DNA from 2 places in the Streptomyces sp. NPDC048191 genome. Region 2 is predicted to be linked to the other one. Evidence: riboswitches for the same ligand, from Rfam matches in the RefSeq annotation. Region 2 holds a riboswitch; the other holds the start of a gene.
What was found. Region 2 has a riboswitch for cobalamin ahead of AB0D93_RS14625 (ribonucleoside-diphosphate reductase subunit alpha). Riboswitches for the same ligand answer to the same signal wherever they lie in the genome.
Positions count from the first base shown of each region.

Region 1: another riboswitch for cobalamin. It lies ahead of AB0D93_RS39620 (HoxN/HupN/NixA family nickel/cobalt transporter); the one in region 2 lies ahead of AB0D93_RS14625 (ribonucleoside-diphosphate reductase subunit alpha).

Region 1 is NZ_JBEZMO010000049.1:22,953-27,157, forward strand. It holds gene AB0D93_RS39605 (hypothetical protein) at 1-257, shown strand, start outside; gene AB0D93_RS39610 (hypothetical protein) at 404-1,111, shown strand; gene AB0D93_RS39615 (metalloregulator ArsR/SmtB family transcription factor) at 1,318-1,725, opposite strand; cobalamin riboswitch at 1,806-1,995, shown strand; gene AB0D93_RS39620 (HoxN/HupN/NixA family nickel/cobalt transporter) at 2,022-3,128, shown strand; gene AB0D93_RS39625 (DeoR/GlpR family DNA-binding transcription regulator) at 3,873-4,205, shown strand, end outside.
Region 2 is NZ_JBEZMO010000007.1:169,852-174,056, forward strand. It holds gene AB0D93_RS14625 (ribonucleoside-diphosphate reductase subunit alpha) at 1-1,914, opposite strand, end outside; cobalamin riboswitch at 2,041-2,183, opposite strand; gene AB0D93_RS14630 (GNAT family N-acetyltransferase) at 2,219-2,725, opposite strand; gene mctP (monocarboxylate uptake permease MctP) at 2,800-4,205, opposite strand, start outside.

The sequences.
Region 1 (4,205 bases), on a different contig from region 2:
CCTATCCGGGCAGTACGGTCAACCTCAACAGCTCGGAATGCGGCAGCAACAGCTCGGCCATCGTCTATGCCCAGGTGCTCGACGCCGGGACGGTGCGTCTGACGTCCCGGGGCCAGACCCACCCGGAGGACGTCCAGGGCACACTGCGGATCCCGAACTCCGTCCCGCCGGCCTCCTATGCCCTGGGCGGGAAGTGCGCCAACGGCCGCAAGCTGGACGCCACCCTCGAAATCAAAACCCGGAACCGAATTCCGTGACACCACCCGCTTGGGGGGATGACGACCGCGGAGTCCGCAGGAAAAGAGTCCTCGTCCTGGCTGGGTTTGTTGCCGCTGGATCTCCCGAGGACCGGAAGTGACGCTCACGTGTGTCCCCGCAGCCAACACGAACGGGAGTTTGAAAAATGGACAACAAACTCAGGAAAATCGGTGTCGCAGTGACGGCCACCTCCTGCCTGGTGGCGGGCGCCTGGGCCATGGCGGAAACAGACGCCGGTGCGGCGACGAAGGCACCCGATCGCGCGCCCAGCGCCAAGGTCATCAAGTGCTACCGGACGCACAAGGAACCGAAGGCGATCCATTGCTACGAGGTCAAGAAGCGACACGCACGCCACAACGGCCGTGACGTCATCGTGATCGTCCTCGTGCGGGTTCCCATACCGAAGAACCCGCCGGCCATCATCGTCGTACCGTCACTGCCCCGTCCGACCGAGACATCACCGGCGCCGGCCACGAGTCCGCCCGAGACCGGCCCCACGCCGCAACAGCCGAGCCCCACCGCGACGGAGACCGGTTCGCCCACCGCGACGGAGACCGGTTCGCCCACCGCGACGGAGACCGGTTCGCCCACCGCGACGGAGACCGGGTCCCCCACCGCGACGGAGACCGGAACCCCCACCGCAACGGACAACGGAACTCCCACCGCAACGGACAACGGAGCCCCCACCGCGACGGACACCGGGGCCCCCACCGCAACCGACAACGGAGGCACGGACACCGGAGCACCCGCCGCAACGGACAACGGAGGAACCGACACCGGGGGCTCGGACACCGGAGGCTCAGACACAGGAGGCTCGGACACCGGAGGCTCGGACACCGGAGACGGCAGCTGACCCCATCGCGGGACCCTGCCCGGACCTGTAGGGCGTAGCGCCTGTTCCAGGTCCGGGCAGCGGTGTGCTGCAAGCCCCTGGGACAGCGGCCTCTGGGGCGGCCGAGTTGGCGCCGGCGCCCGATCGTGGGCTCGGCCGACTTCGTGTGCAACCGCCGCGGTTGGTCCTGCGGACGGCTCGCCGCGACTGCGCGCAGCTACGGGTCCTCACTGTCCTCCCGTGCTACTCGCTCCTCCTGACGGCGTGCTGCCGACGTTCGTATCGCGTGACGCGCAGTGTTCCAGCAAAGCTGAGATCGGGCCGTCGATGAGCCGGTAGCGCACGATTCGGCCATCCTTCTCGCCCTGGACGATGCCGGCGGTCCGCAACAGGCGCAGGGCCTGGGACACGGCCGTGTCCCGCATGCCGGTGGCGACGGCCAGGTCGGAGACGGCGATGGCGCCCGCCTCATGGAGAGCCAGCAGCAGGGACAGGCGCCCGGGATCGGAGAGCAGAGAGAAGCGGTCGGCCCAAGCGCGCACGCGTTCGGGCGCGCCGACAGCGGCGATGGCATCGCAGACCCGATGGTCGTCGATGATCCGCTGCCCGGCACGTTCCGCGGGGACGAGATGCATGCCCTCATCATCGCAGTCGCCGGCGCTCCAGCCGGACACCTGATCAGTTGTGCAATCTTGCAGCCTCCGTCTTCAGCCTTCTAGGGTGGGCGGGTCGTGGTGTTCGGGAAGACCGGTGACAGCCCCTCAAAGGCTCAGTCCGGAGCGGCCCTCGCCACTGTGATCGGGGAGTTCCCACCCATGCATTGCCACTGGCCTCACGGCTGGGAAGGCAGGGGCGGGCACGATGACCCGTCAGCCAGGAGACCGGCCACGACAGCACGAGACTGATCCACGAGGTGCTGGAGCGTGACTGTATGACCGTGTCCCGAGGCGTGCCCGAAACCGACGCCCCTTCCTTCCGCTGGCGCCGTGAGGACACCCTCCGCACGGCCGGCCTCCTGGGCGTGATCGTCGCTCTGCACGTCGTGGCTTTCGGGATCCTCTTCCTGCTCGTGGTCCCGCACCACTACGAGGTCGGCTCCAAGGCGTTCGGAGTGGGGCTGGGCATCACGGCCTACACCCTTGGTATGCGGCACGCGTTCGACGCCGACCACATCGCCGCGATCGACAACACCACCCGCAAGCTGATGGCCGACGGTCAGCGTCCGGTGTCGGTGGGCTTCTGGTTCGCGCTCGGGCACTCCAGCGTGGTGGTCGTCATGGCCGTGCTGGTCGCCGGCGGCGCCAAGCTCGCGGGCACGCTGATGAACGACGGCTCGCGAACCCACCAAGTCCTCGGTACCGTGGGCACCACGGTCTCCGGAAGTTTCCTGTATCTCATCGCCGCCCTCAATCTGGTCGCGCTGTTCGGAATCATGCGCGTCTTCAGGGCGATGCGCGTCGGCCGCTACGACGAGGCCGAGCTGCAGGCCCACCTCGAGTCGCGCGGCTTCATGAACCGTCTCCTCGGCCGGCTCACCAAGTCCATTCGCCGGCCCGGCCAGATGTTCCCGCTCGGCTTCCTCTTCGGCATCGGCTTCGACACCACCACCGAGGTGCTGCTCCTCGCCCTGGCCGGCAACGGCGCCGCCGCCGGACTGCCCTGGTACGCGGTGGTGTGCCTGCCGCTGCTCTTCGCCGCCGGCATGAGCCTGTTCGACACCCTCGACGGCACCTTCATGAACTTCGCCTACCAGTGGGCCTTCTCCAACCCCGTCCGCAAGGTCTTCTACAACCTCACCATCACCGGCCTGTCGATCGTGGTGGCCTTCTTCGTCGGCACCATCGAGCTGGTCGGCGTGCTGCACGACAAGCTCGGCCTGGACGACGGTGTCACCGGCTGGATCGCGGACCTGAACCTGGACAACGTCGGCTACGTCATCGTCGGCCTGTTCGTGGTGGTCTGGGCCATGGCCATCGCGTACTGGCGCCTCGCCAAGGTCGAGGACCGCTGGAACGCCCGGACCGCTGACGCCGGCTGACCGAGGAGCACCCGACGGCTCGGCCAGGAGTCGGCGCCGGCTGCCCAGGAGCAGGTGCCTTCGTCCTGGAGCGCCGGCCGGATGAGGAGGCCGCCACGCAGGCAGGCGACCGGGCGGCCGTCGCCGGGGGGCGGCCGCGCCGCCCCCGCTGTCACCGGCGGGGAGGTGCCCCAGCGGGTACGGGCCCTGCTTGGCGCCGCCTCCTGCGCGCCGAAGTCTGCCCTGGCCGGCCGGTGCCCTGCTGCCGGGCACGTGCTGCGTTCGCCGTCGACTCACGTTGCAGACCCGGGCCGACGGCAGCGGTACGTACGCCACCGGCCGCTCTCCCCCTCCGCAGTCCCCAGGACTGGGAACACCCGCCTCGGACGAGCCCACCCGACACCGTCTCCAACTCGCCGATATGCGCCTGATGAACACGCGGCGCCAACACCGGCCCGCTCCGCGGACACGTCGTGCGGAGCGGGCCCTCGCGGTTCGCGGACCTCTTGCCGGGCCCGTGATCATTGGCAGCCGCACTTCGCCGTCCGCCCGAACCGGGCACTGCAGGCGGCCCACACGGGCACCGGCAAACGGGCAAAACTCACTGCGGGCGCCCTGACCTGGGGATTCACTCAATCACTCCAGGCATCATCGGGCGGTTTCAGGCCCATTGTGGGCGGGTTTGCTGCAAAAGGCGATTGGTATAAATGTGCGGCAAGACCGGGCGCGCCGTGCCCGGACCGGGTATGGAAGGCGAGGTGAGCGATGAACGCCGAGGAGCGTCAGAGCCGGATTCTCGCGCTCGCCCGTCACCAGGGGCGTGTCGAGGTCACCACCACGGCCGTCGATCTGGCTGTCGCGCCGGAGACCATCCGTCGTGACCTCAGCGTCCTGGAACGCAGGGGCCTGCTCCGCCGCACCTACGGCGGCGCCTACCCCGTGGAGGGCGCGGGCTTCGAGACGGGCCTCCCCGAACGAGAGGCCCTGCACGTCAAGGACAATCGCCGCATCGCCGCGGAGGCGGTCAAGCTCCTTGGTGACGCGGAGACCGTGTTCGTGGACGAGGGCTACACCCCGCAGCTCCTCGCCGCGCTCCTC
Region 2 (4,205 bases):
GAACTCGCCGGAGAGCGTCTCGCGCTTGAACAGGTTGGAGACCTGCGGCTCGATGCACTCGTACACGCCCGCGATGGAGGCGATGGTGGCCGTCGGGGCGATCGCGAGCAGCAGCGAGTTGCGCATGCCGACGGACGCGATGCGCGACCGCAGGGCGGCCCAGCGCTCCGGCCAGGCCGGCTCGACGCCGTAGTGGTCGGGGTGCAGCACACCCTGGGCCGTACGGGTCTTCTCCCAGGCCGGCAGCGGGCCGTTGCGCTCGGCGAGGTCGGCGGAGGCCTCGTACGCGGCGAGCATGATCCGCTCGGCGATCCGCGTGGACAGGGCCTCCGCCTCCGGCGAGTCGAAGGGCAGACGCAGCTTGAAGAAGACGTCCTGAAGACCCATCGCGCCGAGGCCGACGGGACGCCACTTGGCGTTCGACCGTCCCGCCTGCTCGGTCGGGTAGAAGTTGATGTCCACGACACGGTCGAGGAAGGTGACGGCGGTGCGGACGGTCTCGTCCAGCCGCTGCCAGTCGATGTCCCCGTCGGCCACGAAGGCACCGAGGTTCACCGAACCGAGGTTGCAGACCGCCGTCTCCCCGTCGTCCGTGACCTCCAGGATCTCCGTGCAGAGGTTGGAGGAGTGGACCACGTGGCCCGGCAGGGCCGTCTGGTTGGCGGTGCGGTTGGCGGCGTCCTTGAAGGTCATCCAGCCGTTGCCGGTCTGCGCGAGGGTGCGCATCATCCGGCCGTACAGCTCACGGGCCGGCATGGACTTCCTCGCCAGACCCGCCGCCTCGGCCTTGCGGTAGGCGGCGTCGAACTCCGCGCCCCACAGGTCCACCAGTTCCGGCACGTCCGCCGGGGAGAACAGCGACCACTGCTCGTCGGCGTTGACCCGGCGCATGAACTCGTCCGGGACCCAGTGCGCGAGGTTCAGGTTGTGCGTGCGGCGGGCGTCCTCACCGGTGTTGTCCCGCAGCTCCAGGAACTCCTCGACGTCGGAGTGCCAGGTCTCCAGGTAGACGGCCGCGGCACCCTTGCGCCGGCCGCCCTGGTTCACGGCCGCCACCGAGGCGTCCAGGGTCTTCAGGAACGGGACGATGCCGTTGGAGTGCCCGTTCGTGCCCCGGATCAGCGAACCGCGGCTGCGGATGCGGGAGTACGACAGACCGATGCCACCGGCGTGCTTGGAGAGCCGGGCGACCTGGTGGTAGCGGTCGTAGATGGAGTCCAGCTCGTCCAGCGGGGAGTCGAGGAGGTAGCAGGACGACATCTGGGGGTGCCGCGTGCCGGAGTTGAAGAGGGTGGGGGAGGAGGGGAGGTAGTCCAGGCGGCTCATCAGCCCGTAGAGCGCGGCGACTTCGTCGGCCGACCTGGTCGTGTCGTCCTCGGCCAGGCCGCTCGCCACGCGCAGCATGAAGTGCTGGGGCGTCTCGATGACCCTGCGGGTGATGGGGTGCCGCAGCAGGTAGCGGCTGTGCAGGGTGCGCAGGCCGAAGTAGCCGAAGCGGTCGTCGGCCCGCCGGTCGATCAGCGCGTCGAGCCGCTCGGCGTGCAGCCGCGCGAACTCGGCGGTCCGGTCCGCGATGAGCCCCTCGCGGTGCCCGACGGCCACGGACTCGGTGAAGGACGTCACGCCCTGCGAGGCGGCCTCGGCGCGGATGGAGACGGTCAGCAGCCGGGCGGCGAGCCGGGAGTAGGCGGGGTCGTCGGAGATGAGTCCGGCGGCGGCCTCCGTGGCCAGCTCGCGCAACTCCGCCTCGTCGGCCCGAGCGGACCGGCCGCGCAGCGCGGCGGCGGCGACCCGGCCGGGGTCGGCGTCGGGGAGGTCGGCGGTCAGCTCGGTCAGGGTCCGCAGCAGCGCGGCACCGGGACCGTCGGTCTCCAGGCCGCTGGCTGAAGCCGGATCTGCTGGCGCGATGGTCACGTGGGGCTCTCCCTCGCTCGGCACGGGGGCCTTGCGGAGGGCAGGGGGCAGCCACGAGCGCACACGGCGTCGCGTCCACCGGCCCACCCCACGAGGCCCGGACGTCGGAAGGCACCCGGGCCGGACGGCCGGGCGCGTGCTGCCGGCAGGTCCTCGGACTGACACAGGCGCGCGAACACGCGCAAGTACACCGTTGCGGGACAGTTCCGGATTCGCACCGGATTCCCCTGCGGCGACAGCGAGGTCGAGCATACATCTAGTGCCGGGCTGTCGTGTCACCCCCAGATGTTGTGTCGTGGCGGTGTCAGAGTGTCAACTCGTAGGTGAGCAGAGTGATGTGGTCCAGCTCGGGCAGCGGATTCCAGTCCCGCTCGGGTGTGCGAACGAAACCCAGCCGTTCGTAGATGCGGTGGGCGGCGTGCATCGTGCGCTGGGTGGACAGGACGACGGCCCGGCAGCCCTCGGTGGCTCGCGCCCGGTCGACGCAGGCCCGCACGAGGGCCTCACCGGCGCCCTGGCCGCGCGCGGCGCCGGCCACGGCCAGCATGCGGATCTCGGCCTCACGGGGGCGGGCGATGTCGGCCATGGGGCCGGGGGACGGGACGAAGGTGACGCCGCCGAGGAGGGTGTCGTTCCGCATGGCCACGAGCACGTCGGCCGCGGCGGCTCTCTTGGCCACGTCTCGCAGCTCGCCGAGGTACCGGTCGCTCTCGCCGAAGTCCAGGAGGCCGTCCTGGAGGTAGGCCTGGGCGGTGATCTCACCGAGGGTTTCGTACTGGCCGGGGTGCGCGGGCCGGATCACGATGTCCATGGCACCGAGTCTGCCGGAGGGGTACGACGACGGGCCGCCGGATTTTCCCCGGCGGCCCGTCGTACGACGGCTGCCTAGTGACCGGCGCCGGCCGTCGCAGGCGGAAGCTCCACCTGGACCCCCGGGTCGCCCGCGTCCGCCGTGTAGTCGTCCGGCCTGGTCTCGTCGAGGCCCTCGGGGGCCTTCAGCGCCTTCAGGACGAAGGTCAGGACCACGGTGACCACGACGTTCAGCACGAACGCCGTGAGGCCGATGTAGCCGATCTCGCCGATGCCCGGGATCTCCTTCGCCGAGCCGCCGAAGTGCTTCTGGGTCGGGGAGGCGACGCCGTACGCGGCGAACGTGCCGTACACCATGCCGACCGCCCAGCCCGCGAGCAGGGCCCAGCGGTGGAACCAGCGGGTGAACAGGCCGCCGACCAGCGCCGGGAAGGTCTGCAGGATCCAGATGCCGCCCAGCAGCTGGAAGTTGATGGCGACCGTCTTGTCCATGGTGAGGACGAAGACCAGCGCGCCGACCTTCACCAGCAGCGAGACGATCTTGGAGACCTGGGCCTCCTGCTTCGGTGTGGCGTCCGGCTTGATGAAGTCCCGGTAGATGTTGCGGGTGAAGAGGTTCGCCGCCGCGATCGACATGATCGCCGCCGGCACCAGCGCGCCGATGCCGATCGCCGCGAAGGCCACGCCCGCGAACCAGTCCGGGAACATGTCCTCGAACAGCTGCGGGATCGCCAGCTGCCCGTTGGTGACCTTGACCCCGGCCGCGATCGCCATGAAGCCCAGCAGGGCCAGCAGCCCCAGCATCAGGGAGTACAGCGGCAGGATCGTGGTGTTGCGGCGGATCACCTCACGGCTCTTGGAGGAGAGCGTCGCGGTGATCGAGTGCGGGTACATGAAGAGCGCCAGCGCGGAGCCCAGGGCCAGGGTGGCGTACGTCCACTGGCCCGCCTCGGGCGGCACGAGCGCGCCGCGCGGCTTGCCCGTCGCCGGGTTGACCTGGCTGAACGCGTGGCCCGCCTTGGCGAAGACGTCGTCGAAGCCGCCCAGCTTGATCGGGATGTAGATGATCGCCACCGCGATGACGATGTAGATCAGCGCGTCCTTGACGAAGGCGATCAGGGCGGGGGCCCGCAGCCCGGAGGAGTAGGTGTAGGCCGCCAGCACGCCGAAGGCGATCAGCAGCGGCAGGTCCTTCACGAACCAGTTGGTGTTGTCGCCGCCGCCGACGCCCATCACGTCCAGCACCGCCTGGATGCCGACCAGCTGGAGCGCGATGTAGGGCATCGTCGCCAGGATGCCGGTCAGCGCCACCGCCAGCGACAGGCCCCTGGAGCCGAAGCGGCCGCGGACGAAGTCGGAGGTGGTGACGTACCCGTGGCGGTGCGAGACCGACCACAGGCGGGGCAGGAAGGTGAAGATCAGCGGGTAGACCAGGATCGTGTACGGCACCGCGAAGAAGCCGGACGCGCCCGCCGCGTAGA